Regions from separate parts of the Alteribacillus sp. JSM 102045 genome, predicted to be linked through region 3. Evidence: predicted binding sites of a transcription regulator. Region 3 holds the regulator's gene; each other region holds the start of a gene.
The links. The regulator Rex, encoded in region 3, represses fermentation and respiration genes when NADH is low (regulators of the CRP and FNR family bind a similar motif). The targets are predictions, from matches to a motif close to TTGTGAAATATTTCACAA.
Positions count from the first base shown of each region.

Region 1: a site for Rex is predicted at 3,786-3,803, ahead of ACE1TI_RS17705 (cytochrome ubiquinol oxidase subunit I). Genes of this name have one in related genera too.
Region 2: a site for Rex is predicted at 2,651-2,668, ahead of ACE1TI_RS05620 (AtpZ/AtpI family protein). Genes of this name have one in related genera too.

Region 1 covers NZ_JBHFQG010000035.1:13,931-21,637, reverse strand. Annotated here, with positions in the region: gene ACE1TI_RS17720 (D-alanine--D-alanine ligase family protein) at 5-1,207, opposite strand; gene ACE1TI_RS17715 (UDP-N-acetylmuramoyl-tripeptide--D-alanyl-D-alanine ligase) at 1,228-2,814, opposite strand; gene ACE1TI_RS17710 (alpha/beta fold hydrolase) at 2,811-3,587, opposite strand; gene ACE1TI_RS17705 (cytochrome ubiquinol oxidase subunit I) at 3,877-5,229, shown strand; gene ACE1TI_RS17700 (cytochrome d ubiquinol oxidase subunit II) at 5,226-6,239, shown strand; gene cydS (cytochrome bd oxidase small subunit CydS family protein) at 6,255-6,371, shown strand; gene ACE1TI_RS17690 (MFS transporter) at 6,536-7,707, shown strand, end outside.
Region 2 covers NZ_JBHFQG010000005.1:135,210-142,916, forward strand. Annotated here, with positions in the region: gene ACE1TI_RS05595 (F0F1 ATP synthase subunit delta) at 1-261, opposite strand, end outside; gene atpF (F0F1 ATP synthase subunit B) at 258-704, opposite strand; gene atpE (F0F1 ATP synthase subunit C) at 843-1,055, opposite strand; gene atpB (F0F1 ATP synthase subunit A) at 1,117-1,845, opposite strand; gene ACE1TI_RS05615 (ATP synthase subunit I) at 1,910-2,281, opposite strand; gene ACE1TI_RS05620 (AtpZ/AtpI family protein) at 2,278-2,511, opposite strand; partial or broken gene ACE1TI_RS05625 (helix-turn-helix domain-containing protein) at 2,852-2,953, opposite strand; gene ACE1TI_RS05630 (S8 family serine peptidase) at 3,506-5,803, opposite strand; gene upp (uracil phosphoribosyltransferase) at 5,974-6,603, opposite strand; gene glyA (serine hydroxymethyltransferase) at 6,974-7,707, opposite strand, start outside.
Region 3 covers NZ_JBHFQG010000051.1:2,030-9,736, reverse strand. Annotated here, with positions in the region: gene ACE1TI_RS20105 (hypothetical protein) at 1-1,477, shown strand, start outside; gene abc-f (ribosomal protection-like ABC-F family protein) at 1,515-3,464, opposite strand; gene ACE1TI_RS20095 (redox-sensing transcriptional repressor Rex) at 3,750-4,391, shown strand; gene ACE1TI_RS20090 (twin-arginine translocase TatA/TatE family subunit) at 4,423-4,617, shown strand; gene tatC (twin-arginine translocase subunit TatC) at 4,638-5,414, shown strand; gene ACE1TI_RS20080 (hypothetical protein) at 5,824-5,997, shown strand; gene ACE1TI_RS20075 (DUF4305 domain-containing protein) at 6,012-6,212, opposite strand; gene ACE1TI_RS20070 (CPBP family intramembrane glutamic endopeptidase) at 6,209-6,928, opposite strand; gene groES (co-chaperone GroES) at 7,336-7,620, shown strand; gene groL (chaperonin GroEL) at 7,673-7,707, shown strand, end outside.

The sequences.
Region 1 (7,707 bases), on a different contig from region 3:
GCAGCTATAAATTATTAGACTTTGAACCGCTTTTTACACCCTCTGCACTTTGGAGGGAGAAAAGGTTAGAGTCAATAGAAAATGTCAATTTGTCTCTTTCTCGTTTTCGTTTTAAAGCCAGCTGAATAAGCTGATGAGTTAATTGGGTATAATTCTTCCCTGCTGGATCCCATAGGTAAAAGGATAAAGACCCGGGAATAGTATTGATTTCGTTTACGTAAACCTTATCTTTAGCTTGGTCAATTAAGAAGTCTATACGGGATACCCCGCTGCAGCCAAGGATTTGAAAAGTGTCCTTTGCGAGTTCCTGAACTTCTATTGTACGAGCGTCGTCTAAAGGCGCAGGAATAACACGATCTGTGCTTTCCATTCCTTTTGCTGCATCACCGCTTTTTCCTCCCCCTTGATACTTATCCTGGTAGCTTAATATCTCTTCTGTTTTCAGGACTTCTTCAATAACGGAAGCTTCTACTTCTTCATAATCGCCAAGAACCGAGCAGTTTACTTCCTTCATATCCTGCACCATATATTCCACTAAGATTTTCGAAGCAAAAGACATCGCTTCTTCTACAGCTTCCTCAAGCTCCTCACGATTTTCTGCTTTACTAATTCCAACGCTTGAGCCCAGGTTAGCCGGCTTCACTATAACGGGGAAACCAAGACGTTCTTCAATCATATTAATAATCTCTTCACTATCATCGGTCCAGTGACTGCTGTAAAACCAAACATAATCCAAAATAGGAAGGTTGGAATCTCTAAGCATTTGCTTCATCATTACTTTATCCATACCAACAGCAGAAGACATTACGTCACAGCCAACGTAAGGAAGGTCATATAACTCAAAAAGACCCTGCAGAACCCCATCCTCTCCAAACGTACCGTGAACAATAGGAAAAGCTACGTCAATCTCAGCCACTGTTCGTTTCCCAAACTTCGGAACCGGATCTTTTTGTAATACCACATTTCCGTTATCTGATTTAGCTACCGACACTTTCTGAGCGTTTTCTAAAAGCTGTTTTAAATCTTTATATACTTCAATGTCAAGAAGTTCTTCTCCTGTATACCAATTGCGGTCCTTGCTGATGTAAACAGGGACTGCTTCATATTGGCTGTCATCCATTGCTTTCATTGCTTGGAGGGCAGAGATAACGGATACCTCATGTTCTACTGAAACCCCACCAAAAAATACACCTACTCTGGTTTTCATTACAATTTTCCCTCTCTTCCTCACTCATTAAAAGTATCAGGTAAATCATTTTCCAACAGCACCACGGATTTTTGCACGGCTACCTGATTCATTTTATCCAATGCATCTTGAAGGTTTGATGCCACATAATACTGGTTTTCAGGATATCCTTTTGCGGCAAGCCCATCCTGAAGAGGGCGGGTTTGTTTTTTTCCGACTAATATCACAAAGTCGCACACCTCTGCAGCGTGTTCAGCGAAAGCTTTATTTAATTCATATTCTTTTTCCCCAAGTTCTATCATTCCAGGTGTAACTAACACTTTGTATTCAGGCATTTGCCCCAATACTTCAAGCGCCATTTTTGAACCAACAGGGTTGGAATTAAAGCTGTCATCAATAATTGTTATGTTACCAGAAGGTTTTTTTAGTTCTAGCCGGTGTTCAACTGGCTGAACTTTCTTAACTGCTCTTGCAATTTTTTCAAGAGAAATTCCTTTTTCTGATCCTATAGCTATCGCAGCAAGAATGTTATAGATATTGTGCTGACCGAGCAGCTTAGTTTGAATCTGTACAGCTGATCCATCATATTTGTACACCATAAATTCCGAGCCTTTGGAGGTGTAACTAATCTCTGCGGCACGATAATGAAGATCATCTGCTTCTACCCCATAATAAATCGTGCGGCATTTATTCCGCTGCTGGTAGGACATAATGTTTTGATCATCTTTATTTAGGAAAGCTGTTCCTTCATGAGGAAGGGTTTCTATCAATTCGAATTTCGTCTTTTTAATGTTTTCTAACGTTTTAAACGTTTCTAAGTGCTGTTCTCCAATAGCAGTAAGAATTCCGTATTTTTGATGAACTAATTCACATATTTCTTGTATATCATTCTCTTGCTTTGCTCCCATTTCTGCTATGAAAATATCATGGTAGGGCTTTAGCATAGAACGAACGGTCCTGGTAACTCCCATTTTCGTGTTATAACTCTCCGGGGTTTTTAAAACGTTAAATTGAGACGATAAGACGGTCTCTACAATATGTTTCGTACTTGTTTTTCCATAACTCCCTGTTATCCCAATTACTTCAAGGTTAGGCATGGATTTTATAATTTTTTCTGCATCGTGAAAATAATATTGATTAATTTGATTTTCAATCGGCCAATTAATAATATTTGCAGCCATAGTGTAAAAATAAGCCACAATGGAAGCGCCAATGGCAAATATCATAAACCAGATTAAAGAACTTTCTTCTCCTGTACCAAGCAGCAAACCAATGCCCGCTGTTATAACATAAAGTATGGCAATCGTAACGAATAATCGTTTTACTCTTGCTGTAATAACAAGCTTCTTTTTTTCCTGCTCTTCTTTCATCGTATACGTAATTACTCCGAAAATAATTGTCCCTGTCAGCAGCGCCCAAAATTCACTGCCGAAGAGAAATGGAACGAGTGCTAGTACAGGGAGATAATCCCGCACCGAGAACACCCGGCTTATGTTGGATATTATCCAGCGCCAAAAACGTTCATTACGATAAGAGTTTAATTGCAGCATATGTGCACTTTTCTTAATGAGTCTGGCTGTATAATAACCCCACGCTGCTAAAAACAAAATTATTAATACACTATTCATCGGTTTAGCCCCTCCTTATCCTTTTGAAGGAAAGAATCGAGCACAATCAGAAATTGGTTCAGTTTATCCAAATAAGCATAGTGGCCGGCTTTTTCGAGCACTACAAGACCCGAATCAGGAATCATTTCCTCCATTAATCGACCATCCTCTACTGGGGTCGCTTCATCATTTTCTCCCCATACAAGCAGTGTTGGTGCTTTTATATGAGGAAGGTGATGGCGTAAATCTTCATTAACTACTTTCACCATCGTCTGCTGCATCGTGCCCGATACATTTTTATAATCTGCTGATCCTAATTTCCCTTTAACTTTTTTTAAAATCCCTTCTTCGTACCGTTTAATAACTGGAAGTTTTAAAAGCTTTTTAAACGCTTTATAGGTATATACCTTTACGTAATATTTCAGCTTTCGTTTCGGCTTAATTCCGGCACTGTCTACTAAAACCACTTTGCGAACCGGGTGCGAAGAGGCATATTTAATTGAAACTCTTCCCCCAAATGAGTGCCCAACAAGAATGGGCCGGTCAATTTCTAATTTACTGAGAAATTTACCGAGCATATCCGTATAATCTCCAACGGTCCATGGTTCAGGTGGTTCTTCACTTTCACCAAATCCCGGAAATTCAATTGACCATACTTTAAAATGTTTTTCCAGTGATTGATGAACAGGAGCAAAAGCTTGAATATTAGCGCCCCATCCATGCAGAAGGACAACGTCTGCTCCCTCACCGGAAACATGGTAATTTACTTTCACCCCATCTATATCTATGTTCACAACCATACGCTCCTATTCTTTTAATAAAACTTCAATACCCTATGTATATTAAATGAAAATGAATCTTATTTGTACACAATAATACCACTATATCTTATCATATCAGAAAGAAAACGAGAATTGTCTCTTTTGTCCTGTTTCTCTGAGTCCTAAACACTCACTGAATACTCAAGCTTTTTTATTTTCGCAGCTTTAAGTTTGTGATATATTTCACATATGAACTCTTATTTTATCTCAAAGCAAACAAGGGTAGTATATTTATATTGCATTCGAGAAGGGAGAATGCCTAATGTTTATAGAATATGATCCCGCGGTTTACAGCAGAATATTAACAGGACTGACACTCGCTTTTCACATTATATTTGCCACTATAGGTGTCGGGATACCATTAATGATTGCACTCGCAGAATGGATGGGAATTCGCAAAAATGATCCGCATTACCGTCTTCTTGCCCGCCGATGGGCTAGAGGATTTGTCGTTACTGTAGCAGTAGGAGTAGTTACGGGTACAGCCATTGGTCTGCAGTTAAATTTATTATGGCCTAATTTTATGCAGCTTGCTGGACAGACCATTTCGCTGCCTTTATTCATGGAAGTGTTTGCGTTTTTCTTTGAAGCTATTTTTTTAGGAATCTATTTATATACTTGGAATCGGTTTAAGAGCAGAATAAAACACTTTTTTTTGATTATCCCTGTAGTAATCGGAGCCTCTTTTTCTGCTTTTTTCATAACAACGGTTAATTCCTTTATGAACGCACCTCAAGGCTTCGAACTGGTGAATGGAGTAATAACAGAGATTGATCCGATTGCAGCCATGTTTAATCCGGCTACTCCGACAAAAACTGCTCACGTGATAATCACCTGTTATTTAACCTCTGCTTTTGTTCTTGGAATGATAGGGGCCTTTAAGATATTAAAAGGCGATAGACATGTTTATCATAAAAAGGCTCTTCATTTAACAATGATGTCCGCCTTTGTATTTTCTATTGCTACCGTCATTATTGGCGACCTTTCCGGAAAATACCTGGCCGAATACCAGCCGGAAAAGTTAGCGGCAGCTGAATGGCATTTTGAAACGGAAGAAGAAGCTCCCCTTGTACTTGGAGGTTACCTGGAAGACGATGGAGAAATTAAATATGCTATGGAAATTCCATATTCTTTAAGTGTACTTGCTCATGGTACTCCTGGAGCAGAAGTGACAGGGCTGGATCAATTTCCAGAAGAAGATACTCCGCCGCTGATCGTTCATTATTTTTTCGATGGGATGGTTTTCATAGGAATGTATCTTGCTTTTATCTCTCTAGTCTATCTGCTTCTTAGCTGGAAAAAACAGCATCTTATGCATAGTAAGGTTCTGCTGTGGGGAATTATTGCTGGAGGGCCCCTTTCCATGTTGGGGATTGAACTTGGATGGGTTTTTGCGGAAATCGGACGCCAGCCCTGGATTTTATACGGCATTATGCGCACTCCTGAAGGTGCCACAACTTCAGATCATGTAGATGCTACGCTTTACCTGTTTATTGGACTATATACCGTGCTCGGTTTGTCCTGCTCCATTGTTCTGAAGAAAATGTTTAACAATAACCCGGTTGCGCATGAACTTGAGCAAAGAGGAATAGAAGAGCGGGGTGAGCAGACATGAGCTATGAAATTATCGGAATTAGTGTGTTATGGTTTTTCTTATACGGTTATTTAATTGTCGCATCAGTTGATTTCGGAGCTGGCTTTTTTCATTTTTTCAACAAAGTTTTCCATAAAAATTATCAGGTGAACAAATTAATTCAACGCTACCTTTCACCAGTATGGGAAGTTACTAATGTCTTTTTAGTATTCTTTTTTGTCGGGATCATTGGTTTCTTCCCTGATACTGCTTATTACTATGGTACTGCCTTGCTGGTTCCTGGAAGCATATCGATCGTTCTTATTGCAATCCGCGGATCTTATTATGCTTTCAATACCTATGGTTCAAAAGACAGCAAGATTTACTCTTTTCTTTATGGAATGAGCGGGCTGTTAATTCCGGCGTCTTTTACAATCGTGCTGACAATTTCAGAAGGAAGCTATCTCGATATATCAGATGGTAAGATCACTTTGATGCTGGGGGAACTCTTAACAAGCACCTATTCCTGGAGTGTGGTCTTTTTAGCAATTGTTAGTGTGCTGTTTATATCTGCATCTTTCTTAACTTACTATGCTTATAAAGCAGGCGATGTTGCATCCTATTGGCTGTTTTGGAGATACACTCTGTTTTGGTCGGTTCCAACAATACTTGCAAGTGTGCTGATTTTCTTTGCAATCAGCCGTCATAACCCTGACCATTTTAACAGCATGCTGGATATTAGCTGGATGTTTATTTTATCGCTTTTGTTTTTTCTTGGAGCTGTGTTTTTGATTTATAAAAAACGATACTATGGTGCTGCTTTCATCCTTGTCATGCTGCAGTTTTTCAGCGCGTGGTTCGGCTATGGAGCATCGCACCTTCCATACTTGTTATACCCTCATCTCACCATCTATGACGGCTTTGTAAATAAAACAATGGCTGTCGCATTGATTCTGGCTTTTCTCGCCGGACTTCTTTTGCTGATCCCGTCTCTAATACTATTAATGCGGTTGTTTTTGTTTGATGCTGATTATATACGAGGAAAAAAATAAGAAAGGGGTAGTGAAATGTTCGACCTTGATTATTTTCTAATTATGATTGCCCCTCATTTAGTACTCGGTGCTGCTGTTCTGGGTATTTTCCTATGGGGCGGCCGGCGCAAAGATTATTTTGAGGACAAATAAAAAGTTTTCGAAACCTTAAAAGCAGTGAGCCTTTTGAAGAGAAGGTTCACTGCTTTTTTATAACGTCAGCTTCCGCCCCTCCCAACGACATAATTGGTTTTCATTGACTTTTTAATTCGACTCCCGTAATATTTAATTGCTAATATGATGAAAGAAGGGATAGGATGAGCTTATCTCAAACCGTTCACCATACAAAGGATCGTGAACTGGATGAATTAACTAAAAAAAGGCTGTTACGCCTGCTATCTTTAATTCTCATTTTTGCCGTGATGAATGGAACCATGTTCAATGTTGCTATCCCTGATATACAAAGCCACTTTGGCCTTTCTTCTTCTGAAGTTAGCTGGGTACTGACTGGTTACATCATGGTATATGCAGTCGGTGCTTTGATATATGGTAAACTCGCCGATTACTATCCAATTAAATCGATTTTAACGTTTGGTATTATCTTGTTTTCTCTTGGAGCTTTACTTGGCTTTTTCTCGCCAAACTTTTTTACATTAATTATTGCACGCATCCTCCAGGCTGCCGGCGGTGCTACTATTCCAGCGCTAGGATTTATTATTCCGGCCCGCTTTTTCCCAAAAGAACGCGGTAAAGTATTTGGAGTTATTTCCTCAACGGTAGCATTTGCCTCCGGAGTTGGACCGATTGTAGGCGGAACAGTTGGTGGATGGCTTGACTGGCGTTTTCTATTTTTGTTTTCTGTCGCATCCCTTATTGCTCTTCCTTTCTTTCGCCAATGGGTACCAGAAGAAGAACGCAAGGAAGGAACGATTGATTTTCTTGGGGCAGGCTTATTTAGTGCAGCGACAGCCTCTTTACTTTTATTCGTGACTACCCTCCTACCATGGTTTTTGCTGAGCTTTGCCGTACTGTGCGTACTTTTCATCTGGCGAACTATGAAAGTAAGTGATCCTTTTATTCGTCCGGATATGTTAAAAAATAAATATTACACTGTAACGATACTTACTAGTTTTCTAGGGACAAGTGTGTTATTTGGTCTCCTTTTTGTTATTCCTATTATGATGAGACAGCTGTATGATATGAGCACGCTTGGTATTGGTTTGGTACTGTTTCCGGGAGCTATTTCAGCAGGTTTTCTTGGCAGATTGGGAGGCGAACTCGTTGATCGCCGCGGCGGGGAATTTGTCGTGGTCCTTGCTTTATGTTTAGTTGGCGGCGGGTCATTCTTAATTTCTACGTTCGCAGGATATGCTCCTTGGGTAGTTTCTCTCGCTCTGCTTGTTGCTTATATTGGTTTCCCTCTTATACAAAGTTCTACGGCAAATCTTTTGTCTTCCATACTTTCTCCACGTGAAACCGGGGTAGGTAT
Region 2 (7,707 bases), on a different contig from region 3:
ATCAATCCGATTTTTCTCCAAGAGTAAAAGCAGTGTGTTTTGGACAGGCTCGCTCAAGCCGGTAAAGCTTTCGCGCAGCAGCTGTTCTTTTTTATCTGCTGATACTTTCGGATGATGAAGAAGAGCAGGCAGTTTTTCATTATCTTGAAAAACTTGTTTTACTGCTTGCAGATCTGCTCGAATGTCTTCAAGCATATTTTTTTCCTTTGATAGTTCAAATAGTGCTACGGCATAACGATTAGCTGCTGCTGGGCTGCTCATAAACGTTCGCCTGCCTCTTGAATGTATTCTTCAATAAGCTTTTCCTGCTCTGTTTCATCAAGCTCTTTCTCAATAATTTTCGCGGCAATCATTACAGATAAAGAACCTACCTGTTCGCGCAATTCAGCAACGGCTTGTTCTTTTTCACGAGAAATTTCAGCAAGTGCATTTTCTTTCATGCGTTCTGCTTCGGAATGAGCTTGTTTAATAATTTCTTCCCCTTGTCTTTCACTGGTCTTTCTTGCTGTTTCAACAATGGATTGAGCCTCATCTCTTGCTCGTTCAACTTCTATACGCTGTTCTTCTAAATATTTTTCCGCATCTTGACGGCTTTTTTCCGCAGTATCAATTTCTTTGGCAATATGTTCTTCGCGTTCTTTCATCATGTTCACTATTGGCCCCCACGCGAATTTACGCAATAGGAGAAGCAGGATAATGAACATACCAAGCGAAAATATAACATCTCCCCAGTAGATTACTTCTGGCACGGAATTCACTCCTTTCGGCTGTCATACAAAAGGAATGGCGAAGTTTAACGAACCAGACTCCGCCATACTTACTAACAATGAAGACAGGATTTACTATCCTCCCATAACGATAAAGGCGATTACAATTGCGATAATCGGAAGGGCCTCAACAAGGGCGATACCGATAAACATAAGTGTTTGAAGTGTACCTTTAAGTTCAGGCTGACGAGCAACCCCTTCTAGTGTCCCTTTAACAATCAATGCGTTACCAATCCCTGCTCCTACTGCAGCCAAACCAGCTGCAATTGCTGCTGCTAATAATCCCATTCTAATAATCCTCCCTTAAGTATAATTAATTATTGAATATAAGATAATAATTCATTATGAATTAATGATCATCTGCTACTTTGTGTGCCAGGTAAACCATTGTAAGCATTAAAAAGATAAATGCTTGGATGGCACCGATAAATATACTGAACGCCTGCCAGGCAATCATAGGCAGACCGGCAGCCAGTGCTCCTAACAAACTTGCTCCCCCAGCGGTTGCAAGCAAAGTTAATAGGATTTCTTTTGCATACAAGTTACCAAAAAGACGCATGCCCAGCGTCAATGTATTTGTAAATTCCTCTAAAACCTTTAATGGGAAAAGGTAAGGTATCGGTTTGAAGTAACCTTTTCCGTATTCCTTGGCCCCTTTAATCTTGATTCCATAATAGTGAGTCAGCACGATTACCATTACAGCAAAAGTCATTGTAATGACAGGATCTGCTGTCGGAGACTTCCACCAAAGCTCATGTGTCTCATGATTGACAATCATAAATGGAATGCCAAGCATGTTCGAAACAAAAATCCAAAGAAAAATAGTGATACCAAGTCCAAAGAACCTTTCGCCTGTTTTCCAGTCCATTGCACTGTTGATCGTGTTTTTCACAAAGTCTATGATCCATTCAAATCCGTTTTGCATGCCAGAAGGCTTCATCTTTAAGCTTCTTGCACTGAAAAAACCAATGCAAAACACAATGAAAGCCGAAACCGTTAACATGATAATATTGGACAGGTTGATATGAAACCCTGAGATTCCAAACAGATCATAAACTATCGGCGCATGATGGTCCAAACTTCTTCACCCCTTTACAAATAATCTGTCAGCTGCTGTCCCTCGCTCCATGCTTGTCCACTAACTAGGAAGTTTGTTTGATTTGAAACAAGGATGATATAAGGATAATAACATAGGGTGTTACAATTCCGGCAACAAGCCCTATAATGTGAAAGTGTTCAGGAAAGCGAACAAAAAGAACTGCAGCTAAGGCACCTGCCGCAAATCTCGACAGCATACCAAATGTAAACTTTCTTTTCTGTTTCCCTTCTGCTTCACCAAACTTTTTCACTTCCCGGGACATACTCAAGAGATTAAAAAGTCCAATAAGCACTCCGGTTCCCAAGCTGAAAAAGACCTTATTATAAGGCATGACTGCCCATCCAAAAAAATACACAGACATTGCACATAAAGTTAGCAGAACATAACGTTTTACATTTCCCTCGAAAGTCTTCACTCTTGGTCGTCTCCTAAATATTTTTCAAGCAGACGGACTAGTCCGTACACTCCGCTTGCAATTCCGCCAAGCAGGCCGACAATCAAAAATAAAGGTTCCGTTCCAAATTGACCATCTAGCCACCTTCCACTGAAAATACCAATTAACACTGGACCTACTAGATACGATAAAACAGCTGAGGTTAAGGCCATGGTTTGAAACGACTTTGGAGGTTTTTTCTCGTTCGTCATGTCAGCCTCCATCTGCAATGTTTTGGATAGGATGTGAAGAGGAATAAAACAGCTGCCTGATGAAGCAGCGTCAGAAAATATCAATCAAACTAGTGTGAACAGTTCATGTTGAAATTTCAGAATGTTTGGCGATATTTATATGTAAACCCTCTCACATTCCCTTTGTCATCGTACAATAGCCAACACTTTATGTCAATGTGTTAAATAAGAAAAATTCTTGTCATAGCAGGCTTCTCAGCATTTATAAAATGTGACTATTAAGTGACAATTTTCCGTTCATATACGAATTTGTAAAAAATAGGTTATATTGTCATATAACACCTAATTTGTGTCGTTAGGTTTATTTTCCTTGTTTAAGTTTTCGCCATAAAGTAGAACGGTTAATGCCAAGCCTTTTCGCTGTTTGACTTTGATTCATATTTTCCTCATGTAGAACGAGTAATAATATCTTTTTCTATTTCTGATAACAGCTTAGAAAAAGTTAATAATGGAACCGGTATCGACTTTTTCTTCCCTTTCCAAGTCCTTTTCGGTTAGAAAGAACCTTGTGCGTTTCTAAAATATTTCGTATTTGGCTGTGCGAAAGCTTTTCCCAATATTTTATATAAAAAAGGTGCCTGACGACTTTTTTAATAACATGATCAGACGCTGCATTCCTATTTCATCTATATCTTTGTCCACCTGCACGTGACATTGGCCTTATGCTGCATTGATTCGGTAATGGTGAGGGGCCATCGCTACAGATCTCTTTCCCGTTCCTTCCTCTCCGCAAATTAGAAATGCAGACGACGATAATACCTGTTCTTTTTCCAGCACTACGGAACGAGGACGTGCCCATCATCTGTTGATATTTTCTGAAAGAAAGCTGTGTCTGCACGTAACAGATAAACAGACAGCTCTTTTTGCATGATGAAAACGTTTTATTTTGCAACAACTTCATTCATTGTTATTCCATCTAAAAAGGAGTCGCCCTCCACCGGCAAACTCCTTATTGTTATCGTTTCGATCGTTTTTCATCTATTCTCGTCTGTTCTAAATGAATGATCGTTTCGATAACTTCTTCCTTGTCGCCAGCTCTAGCATAAACTACCGCTCTGTATTTCCCCTCTGGTACCGGGAGGTCTTTCACGGAGAGCTTTTGTTCATACAAGCCCGGTTTGATATCTTTTTCTTTATCTAGAATACCGGCAAATGCATAGGTGTCCGGGTCATATAATGCAATTTGAAGCTCTTCGGCCCCACCCGGCATATAAACTTCATATTGGTACCCTCTGTTTCTCCCAAATGGCTGCAAATCAAAGGCACCTATACGTGGGTAATCGGGTTCATTAATAAATAATAAATAGGGAAGACGAATATCTTCGTTACCGCCTTCTACCGTCAATACACCGTCAAGCTGATCATAATCAACCGCTCCGGCTTCTATTTCCAGGCGAATCTTAGCTTCTTTTTTCTTTCCGGGCTTTAAAGTCATTCGTTTTGGAAGTTCCCATCTTAAACCTAGAAACGAATCAGTCTCTGTACGAAATGAATATGTCTTTGTCTGTTTAGAGTGATTTTCGACAACCACAGTTTCTTCATGAATTCTTTTTTCATCTCCTAACGTCCAGACCCCAAATGATAATGTTCCCGGATAGACAAGCGTGTCTGTGCGTATCGCTTTTGTCATATCAACCCTCCCTGCTCCTTGAACAAACGGTGGGTAATCATTATCACTGTCATCCTTTAAAGCCACAGCTGTGTTCATCAAAGCTGCTTTAATTTGTTCAGGGCTCCACTCCGGTCTTGCTTGTTTTAATAAAGCAGCGGCACCTGCTATGTGAGGCGCAGCCATACTTGTGCCGTTTAAAGCAAGATAACCGTGAGGAACGGTGCTGTCAATATCCACTCCGGGAGCAACGACATCCGGTTTAATTTTCCACGACCTAGTGACTGGACCTCTTGAACTGAAAAATGCCATGTGATCCGTTTCTTCCTCTAAAACCGTCCGCAAAACTGCAGAAGAAGATTTTTTATCTTTTTCTTCAATTGCATTTCGCAGTTGTTCTCCATGTTCGCGTGTAATCGTTACTGCAGGAACAGGCTGAATTTCTTCCGTGCCGGCAGCAAACGATCCAGCTACATTATTGTATATCAGTACTGCATCTGCTCCGGCCTTGCGTGCGTTTACAATTTTTCGGATTAAAGGAATGCCGCCGCGTTCAATTAATACTGCTTTTCCTTTTATTGATTTTAAATCTTCCTTCATCCCAAGGCCGCCATCAACCAACGGCAGATCGCGACGGAACTGCCATGGAGCAGTTCCTTGAATAGGCTGAATAGATATAGATAGTTCCGGCTGGTTAAATAAGGTTATTTTTGGCATGCGCAATGGTGGAATGGAAGCTCCCACTGATATAGCTTTATCTGCTGTGCCCGGCGACCCTACACTCCACATGGCAGGGCCGCTGTTCCCGCTTGAAGTAACTGCAACGATTCCAGCTTCAGCTGCTTTATCAAGAGCTTCACTTGTCGGCCAGTCCGGCCCGTTAATAGGGCTTCCGAGGGAAAGGTTTAAAATATCCACCTCATCCTCAATTGCTTTATCAATAGCTGCCAATATTTGCTCAGTAGATCCCTGGCCTCCTGGTCCAAGGGCGCGGTACATATATAGATCAGCTTCTGGTGCTACTCCTCTGACGGTTCCATTTGCACCAATTATTCCTGCAACATGGGTACCATGCATCGTTTCTTTTCCTTCTTTGTCTTTTCCTTCTAGAGGATTATCATCCTTATCTACAAAATCATATCCGCCTTTATAATTACGATGCAAATCAGGATGATTATAATCTATACCTGTGTCTATGATTCCCACTTTAATTCCTTTCCCTGTTAGGTGTACGCCGCGCTGGTCAAGCAGTCCACGGATTGCTTCTGCTCCAATAAAGGGTACACTATCTTTCAGGGATGTGTTATAAGCTGCGGATTCATCTGCCCGCTTCACTCCTTCAACAGTCGAAAGGAGATCTAATTGAGAGGGATATAATTTAACGGCAAGCCCCTTAAACCCTTTTTTATAGGAGCGGAGAATTTCTATATTTGGAATGCCGTTTTCAAGTTTTTCCCGAACTTCCTTTAAGGTTGTATTATCTTCAACAGCAACGATAGCTGTCTCTGGCTTTTCCTGCGCATGCGAAGTTTTCATGAAGCCTTTATCCGTAAAAGAGGCTGTCACACATATAATGACGGCAAGGAGGATCATTATTACTTTTTTTTGCTTCGTTAAAGCCTCCTTTTTGTTGTTTTTTTTCATTTTTTTGCTCCTCCTGTCCCTAAAAAATCTTGCTTCTATTTATGTTGCAGCAAGCAATAAAAATTATTCGAAATAATTATTGGAAGAAGGACAGGAGGGTGAGAGAACCGATAACTCGAGGGAATAAAAAAAAGCTCCAACAGGAATCTTACTGCTGAAGCTATTTTATATTATTTTGTGCCAAATAAACGGTCTCCGGCATCGCCTAGACCTGGCACGATATATCCTTTTTCGTTTAGTTTTTCATCAAGTGATGCTAGATAAATATCTACATCAGGGTGTGCTTCTTGCACAATTTCTACGCCTTCCGGAGCAGCAATCAAACACATCAGCTTAATATTGCTTGCCCCGCGCTTTTTCAAACTTGTAATAGCTTCTACAGCAGAACCGCCAGTAGCCAGCATTGGATCGACAACAATGAATTCCCGTTCTGCTACGTCACTCGGGAGCTTCACATAATATTCCACTGGTTTTAATGTTTCCGGATCGCGGTACAACCCAACATGGCCCACTTTAGCTGCCGGTATGAGCTTTAAGATACCATCAGACATGCCAAGACCTGCTCTTAATATTGGGACGATGCCCAATTTCTTACCTGCCAGCGTATGGGATTTCGCTGGCCCTACAGGTGTTTCCACAGTTACTTCCTGCAATTGAAGATGTCTGGTAATTTCAAAAGCCATCAATGTTGCTACTTCATCTACCAGCTCTCGAAACTCTTTTGTTCCGGTGGAAACGTCTCGGATAAACGTCAGCTTATGCTGGATTAATGGATGATCTAATACATGTACCTTCCCCATATAAGAAATCGGCTCCTTTGCAACCCCGGCTACAGCCGGGGAAATATTATCTAATTAACTGTTCAACGGACAGGTTCATTCTTTTGAAATTCTACAGAAAAACATAAACACCTTCAAGGTCTGACAAAAAGGCCAATGATTCAGATTATTTATATTTGGAAAAAACTTAAGTGAATGACTAGGCTGCTGGTGGAGCTTATTTTAAACTGGTGGCTGTGAAGGGCGTAACGAAATTTCACACCGGTCTTGGTAACCGACCTGTAACTCCAGTCTCTTTTTCAGGATCCCACTCCTCTTCGACCTAACCCATACACTTTAGTTATAAAAAAAACTGAGCCCGATGTGCTGTGGACCCAGTTCCAGTTTCGCTTTATTTTACAGACAGAAATTCATACATAGGGAATTGTTCTGTTAAGGCGTCTACTCTCTCAGCAGCCGCTTTTAAGGATTCTTCATGGTCATGATTTTTCAAAGTAAGAGCCATGATGGAACCAATTTCGTCCATTTCTTTTTCTCCGAAACCTCTAGAAGTTACAGCTGCCGTACCAATACGGATACCGCTTGTTACAAAGGGGCTTTCCGGATCAAACGGAATAGCATTTTTATTGGTAGTCAAACCAACTTCATCCAATGCTTTTTCAGCAACTTTTCCTGTAATACCAAGGCTTTGCAAGTCCAAAAGCAATAAGTGATTGTCTGTCCCGCCAGATACAAGGTCGATGCCCTCACTTTTCAAGGCTTCTGCTAAACGCTTCGCATTTTTCACGATGTTTTCTGCATAGGTTTTAAAATCGTCTTGCAGCACTTCTCCAAACGATACTGCTTTTGCTGCAATAACATGCATTAATGGTCCGCCTTGCAATCCAGGGAAAACAGCTTTATCTATTTTCTTAGCAAATTCTTCTTCGCACAAAATTAAGCCTCCGCGAGGTCCGCGCAATGTCTTATGCGTGGTTGTCGTTACAAAATGAGAATGCGGAACTGGATTAGGATGTACGCCTGCTGCGACAAGTCCTGCGATATGAGCCATGTCCACCATTAGATAGGCGCCAACTTCATCAGCAATCTCACGGAACTTTTTAAAATCTATTTCGCGTGGATAAG
Region 3 (7,707 bases):
TCAATACTCGTCTACTTGGACGGTGGTGGAATGGGGGGATCTCTACCGTCAAAATCATCCTTCTGCCATAAATGAAAATGAAGTTTTTATCCAGCTGTTTAAATTAATAGAAGAATTAAATAAAGACGGCCATCCTATTTTTCTGTTGGGAAGCTCTCCTCCCCCTGAAAGTGTTGAAAAAGGCTTCAAAATGGTGCCGTTTGTAAAATGGGATGACCAGGAGGCTGAAAAGTCCAACTTTCTTTTTTCCCAAACTGTAAAACAGCCTTACCTGGGGAGCAGTTTAGATGCAGCTCCTTCGATTTTAGAAACATTTGGCTTGAAAGGACCGAAAAAGTGGAATGGCAATCCCTTAATAATTAATAAGAAGCATGGTACACCGAATGACATGAAAAGTGAAACAGCTGGGGCAGCCCATATTCATGTAACGCGTACTTCTATTCTTTCTGCATATATTACTTTATTAGTTATTCTGTTAGTGGCAGGCTTTGTAAGTTGGAAGCGCAACAAGCATAACAGCACGACTGCTAGCTTTTTATTAAAAAGTGCTGTGCTTGCAGGGATGATATCACCTCTTTCCTTTATATTAGCTCCATTATTATTTGGAAGAGAAGCTATCTCTGTTCCTTTATATTGTGCAGCTGTGAGCTTATTTTCTGTAGGAAGCGGTGCACTGGCGGCGAAATGGGGCAATCAGAAAACAGTATCGATAGTATCATGTATTATGCTTGTTGTATTGACTGTAGACCTTTTTATGGGTGCTCCATTGATTCAGCGCTCTTATCTCGGCTATGATCCTTTAATTGGGGCTCGGTATGGGGGAATCGGAAACGAATTAGGCGGCTTTTTCGCTGCGGCTGCCATACTGTCTTTAACACCAATGCTGGAAAAAGATCAGAAATTTATACGGGGATGGGTCCTGATCTATTTAATCATCCTCGGGTCACCTCATTTTGGGAAAAATGCAGGAGTGACGCTGGCCTCTGGATTGATGTTTTTCACCCTGGTATTTAGAAAGAGAAGTTTCAAAAATTTAAAGCTAAAACATGTAGTTCTGAGCGGAACTAGTGTGTTTTTAGGGTTAATGGGATTACTGTGGGTATTTCAGCAATTTGGAGAAGTGACTCACATTGGCAGTGCTTTTCAACTAGTATTACATGGAGATTGGGGAGAACTTCAATCTATTATTTTAAGGAAAATGCAAATGAATATAAAAATTATTATGCATTCGAACTGGACGAAGCTTTTGTTAACAAGCTACGCTATTGCTGCACTGTACCTTTTATTTGAGAAAACAAACACACTGCGGCGTTCTCAACAGGATGTTCTTCGAGCGGGGGCGGTTGGATCTGTTTTTTTGCTGTTGTTAAATGACTCTGGTGCAGTAGCTGCCTCGACGTCTATGTTTTATTTGCTTTGTGCTCGCTATGTATGGTCCTTTAATAAAAGTCGAGTCACTGTTCTACAGAACAAATAAAAGCTGCCCTTGGATGGGCAGCTTGTTCAGTGGGGAATTAAGCTTCTTCAAGTTGAAGAGATTCCCATCGATTCATTTTTTCATCAAGTGACGTTTTAGCTTCACTGATTTGCTGCTGGATGTTTCTTGATTTTTCACGGCTCTCGTACACTTCAGGCTGAAGCATTTCTGCTTCAAGAGCTTCAATGGATTCTTCAAGCTGTTCAATTTCCTGTTCTATTTTCTCGATTTCTCTTTTTCGTTTTCTTGCTTCTCTTTTTGCTTCTTTGTCCAGATTGAAAGCTTCTTTATCTTGGCCTTCTAGAGAAGAAGAATTTTTATTGTTATTATTTGCTTCTCTTTGTTCGCGAAGCTGCTTGCGTTGATCTTCTTCATCTTTTTTTGTTAAATAATAATCGTAGTCGCCAAGGTATTCATGTAATCCGTTCTCTGTTAACTCCACAATTTTCGTTGCCATGCGATTTAAGAAGTAACGATCATGTGAGACAAATAACAGAGTACCTGGATAATCTAGGAGCGCAGACTCTAATACTTCTTTACTGTCCAGATCTAGATGGTTTGTCGGTTCGTCAAAAATAAGGAAGTTTGCTTTTTTCATCATCAATTTGGCCAATGCAAGCCGGGATTTTTCTCCGCCGCTTAAATCGGAGACATGTTTAAAGACGTCCTCGCCACTGAAGAGGAAGTTTCCGAGCACTGTTCGAATATCTTTTTCCGGGGTGAGCGGATAATCGTCCCACAGTTCGTGCAGAACGTCTTTGTTCGAATTCAAATCGGCTTGCTCTTGGTCGTAATATCCAACCGTTACTTTGCTGCCGAATGCAATGTTTCCTTGAAGGGGTGCTATTTTTCCGGCAATAGTTTTTAAAAGGGTGGATTTCCCTATGCCATTCGGGCCTATAAGTGCAATGCTTTCTTGTTTTTTTACAGCTAAATTCATATCTTTTATAATGGGAGGCTCTTTTCCGTAAGAAACACTCAGCTCAGAAATATTCAGTACTTCATTGCCGCTTTGGCGTTCAATATCAAAAGAAAAATTCGCCGACTTTTCTGTTCCTTGCGGCTTGTCCATTAATTCCATCTTTTCCAGTTTTTTGCGGCGGCTTTGGGCTCTTTTGGAAGTAGAAGCACGAACAATGTTTCGCTGAATGAAATCTTCAAGCTCTGCTACTTCTTTTTGCTGTTTTTCAAACGCTTTTAAATCTTGTTCATAACGTTGGGCCTTTTCTTCAAGATAACTGCTGTAATTGCCGTGGAACAGTGTGGTTTTGGTTCTGGCTACTTCATACACCTTTGACACGATTTTATCGAGAAAATACCGGTCATGGGATACGATTAAGACAGCACCTTTATAATTAGACAAATAATTTTCCAGCCATCCCAGGGTGTCAATATCAAGATGATTTGTTGGTTCGTCTAATATTAAAAGGTCCGGTTTCGATAAAAGCAGTTTCCCTAGCGCAAGCCTTGTCTTTTGCCCGCCGCTTAAAGAAGCTATAGATGTGTCATAGTCAAAATCCCCAAATTTCAATCCAGAAAGGACACCGCGGATGTCCGCTTCATATTGATAGCCTCCCTTTTCTCGAAAAGCGTGCTGAAGTACATCATAGTCGGCTAATATTTTTTCATAAACTCGTTCATCATTATAAACAGAAGGATCAGCTATTTTTTCTTCTATTTGACGCAAATCCTGCTCCATTTTTTGAACTTCTGTAAAAACGGTAAGCATTTCATCCCAAATAGACTGGTCTGACTGCAGACCGCTATGCTGGTCAAGGTAACCGAGCCTGACATCTTTAGGAGTAATAATTTCTCCGGAATCGTATGAAAGCTTTCCAGCCATTATTTTAAGAAGGGTTGATTTTCCAGATCCGTTACGACCGACTAGTGCAACCCGTTCATTAGATTTTATTTCAAGCTTTACGTTATCCAAAATTGTTTCTACACCATATGACTTAGTTATATTAGAGCACTGAAGAACTATCATGTGAGTTCATCCTTTATTGATTAGGTTATTCTACTAACAAGTCTATCTTATATTAATTTAAAACGCGACATTACAGATGTAAATGTTACTGGTATTCCTATGGCAGAATGGTGAACATTAAAGACAAAACTCATCTCCCTATTACATCTGAGTAAATATTAGTGTACAATAGGAAGGAAGCAAAAGCAGATCCAACCCCTTTAGAAAAGCATTACACTACTTCTTCGCGATCGCAGGTGATATACTGATTATGTCAGAACAACGAAGAACTTGTTGGAGGCTGCTATGAACATAGATCAACAAAAAATACCGCAAGCAACGGCAAAACGCTTGCCGCTTTATTACAGGTTTTTAGAAAATTTACATGCATCCGGTAAACAACGGGTATCCTCCACGGAGCTGAGTGAAGCTGTTAAAGTGGATTCAGCTACGATCCGCCGTGATTTCTCTTACTTTGGAGCACTAGGAAAAAAAGGATATGGCTATAATGTTCATTATCTCCTGTCTTTTTTTAGAAAAACATTGGACCAGGATGAAGTGACGAAAGTCTTTTTAGTTGGTGTTGGTAATTTGGGAACTGCTTTGCTGAAGTATAATTTTTCGAAAAGCGACAACACACAGATTGTCTCGGCTTTCGACGTAAGGGAAGACATTATCGGCCAGGAGATCAGTGGAGTCGAAATTTACCATTTTGATAAAGTTAAAGAAGTGAAACAGAATAACGACGCATCCGTTGTCATACTTACTGTACCTGCAGCGGTTGCGCAGCAGACAGCTGACAAGCTGGTGGAAGCAGGAATTAACGGAATTTTAAATTTCACCCCTGCTCGCCTGACCGTGCCAGAGCATATACGAGTACATCATATTGATCTTTCCGTTGAATTACAAACATTAGTATATTTTTTGAAAAATTACCCTCTTGATTAGGGACAGACTATTTTAATTGGAGGTGGCTTACATGCCTTTAGGTCCAGGGAGTATCGTATTAATTGTTTTGGTGGCACTGCTTATTTTTGGTCCAAAAAAACTGCCCGAGCTTGGACGGGCGGCAGGGAATACTCTGCGTGAGTTTAAACATGCTACCAAAGGACTTGCAGATGACGATGATGATTCCAAAAACAAAAACAACCATAGTTCAAGTGCAGACAAGTAAGGAATAGGACGGGTACAATCATGGCTCAGAACGACATGTCCATTTATGAGCATATTGGTGAATTACGTAAGCGGATATTAATCGTGGGAGCATTTTTTCTTGCTGCCATGATTTTTGGTCTGTTCCTTTCCCCGGTGCTCATTACTTATTTGCAAAATATACCGGAAGCGGAAAGCTTTCCAATGAATGTGTTTAAATTAACGGATTCGTTAAAATTATATATGAATTTTTCCTTTTTTATTGGATTGATTTTTGTCTTTCCACTCCTTTTATATCAGCTTTGGGCTTTTGTGGCACCTGGATTATTAGAAAAAGAAAAGAGAGTAACACTCGCTTATATTCCAGTAGCGACTATATTGTTTTTTGGCGGTTTAGCTTTTGCTTATTTTATTCTTTTTCCAAACGTTATTCACTTTTTAAGCAACTTATCAGACAGGCTTAATCTAACCGAACAATACGGGGTTAATGATTATTTTGCTTTTTTGTTTCAACTTACAATCCCATTTGGATTCTTGTTTCAGCTCCCGGTCGTTGTCATGTTTCTGACTCGGCTAGGACTGGTTACGCCAGCGTGGCTGCGTAAAGTCAGGAAGTTTGCGTATTTTGCATTGTTAATCTTGGCAGGTTTTATCACGCCGCCTGAAATTGTGTCCCATTTAATGGTGACGGTGCCTCTTTTCCTTTTGTATGAAATAAGTATTGCTATATCGAGGTTTTCATATAAAAAGGTGTTAAAAGCAGAACAAGAAAAAATGGAACAGTGGGCAAAAGAGGATAAGGAACGAAATATAAAATAATAAATGGAAACTGCCTGGACGTATCTGCAAGCGAACCAGGCAGTTTTTTTGGATGGTGTGGCAAACGAAAAAGCTGCCTACAAGTGGTTAGTCGTTATATCATTACTGATGGTAACCTTTACGATGATCTTAAACAATAGCATGTTAAATCCATTTCATGGAAGTTTTTGAGGTGAGCTGTTGGATTGTTATCATTATTTTTATGGTAGCGATGGGAGTTCCAATGCCGCTCACCTATCTTGGCGACAGATTTTGCAAGAAAAAATATATTTAACCGGATTAACAATTTTTACAGCAGGAATATTTCTTGGTAGTTTAGAGGGGATCTTGGTGCCTTAATTTTTTCCGATGTAATTAAGAAGCAGGCAGAGGTTTAATGATGCCTCTGTTGAAGTTAGGGCGCTTCCAGATGTTAGCTAGTTCTGATGAGGATATAAGTATTCAAGCGATCACAGAAAGCTTTGGAGTTAATGGAACCATTAAGCTGTTGTCGTTTCCTGTAGCTTATATACTGGAAAAAAAGCCGCTCATTCCCAGATTTGAAGAAAAAGGCAGCAAGCATACTAAAAAACTTGGCGAGTAGAATCGCCAAGTTTTCTAACTTTTATTTTCATTTCCACCTTTAGGTTTCATTCTAAAAAAGCGAATACCAACCATGATGTCAATAGCAGCCACGGCTGCGAAGAAGAACGCCCAAAAGTCCCAGGACGAGGTATTCACATTTTGAATCGCCAGGTAAATAAACAGCCCGGCTAAAGCGAAATATATCATACCCATGGTATTTGGAGACACGTTCATAAAGGCCATCCTCCCAAGATTAATTGCATTTGTTCAAGCTCTTCCTGCATCTCTTGCAGCTTATCCCCTAACAATACTTGTATGATTACAGCATATCCATTCATTGCTACATGAGCTATAATTGGAACTATAATTCTTCCTGTTTTGACATATAGAAAGGAGAAAGTAAAACCGACTGCTGTGTATATAAGAATGTGTGTGAAATCAAGATGCACGACAGCGAAAATAACAGAACTTAACAATGCTGAAATGACAAAATTAAAACGTTTATAAAATGCCCCAAAAATCACTTTTCTAAAAACGATTTCCTCTAAAATTGGACCTATAATGGCAACGACGATGGCAAAGGTAGGAACCATTTTCACCATTTCCAAAATATCCTGTGTATTTTCCGAACCAGGTTCAATCCCAAAAGCATATGTTTCAATCATAATAGCCAGGTATTGAGCAATAAACGCTAGAAAAACACCAAATATGGACCATTTCACAGCATGTCCTGGCGAGGTCCTTGTTAATCTTGGATGTCTGTTTTTGCGGCGTTCTGGAATGAGGAAAATAAAAATGAGGATTAATGTGACAACAAAGCTCCACATACTCCAGGCCGCAAAACTTTCGTTTAGATCCAATCCTCTTCCATAAAGAAAAGGCACACCGAATATGCCGGACACATGCATTAATATGTAAATAATAAGTATAGCCCAATAACGACTGTTCACCTTGGTTTCACTCCTCTATTAAAGCATATGTCCGTATTGTATCATAATGCTGATAGAAACGAGAGCAGAAAGGTATGTGAAGATTTTGTGATTAGGAAAAATAGAATTTCGGACAAGTTTTCGTGATAATTTTTATGTTAACGGAACAAGAAAGAGGGTTAAAAAAGGAAAAGAAAGGGAAATCTGTCTGAGGGTGCTCATTTCTCACTTTTCAGCGGAATAAGTGTTTTGTAAAGATTTTAGAAAAAATTTCTCTTTTCTCTTGCAAAAAAGAAATGAAATGATTATCATAATAATTGGAATTAGCACTCGCTAAACTTGAGTGCTAATAATAGCAAAAGATGTCGGTAACACTTGGCAAATCAGTGCTGTAGTTACCGCGCAAATACTAAAGGAGGGTGTTTACCATGTTAAAGCCTCTAGGTGATCGACTCGTCATCGAGCAAATCCAGACTGAAGAAAAAACAAAAAGCGGGATCGTACTTCCGGATTCTGCGCAGGAAAAACCGCAAGAAGGTAAGGTTGTTGCTGTCGGGAATGGCCGTGTAACAGACAACGGAGAACGCATTGCTCTGGAAGTGAAAGAAGGAGATTCTGTTATTTTCTCTAAATATGCAGGCACAGAAGTGAAATATGAAGGAAGCGATTACCTTATCCTTCGTGAAAGCGACGTACTTGCTGTAATTGGCTAAGAAATACGGGGTCTAAACCCTACATATTATATTCATTCAGGAGGTTGAAACGATGGCTAAAGATATTAAATTTCGTGAAGACGCCCG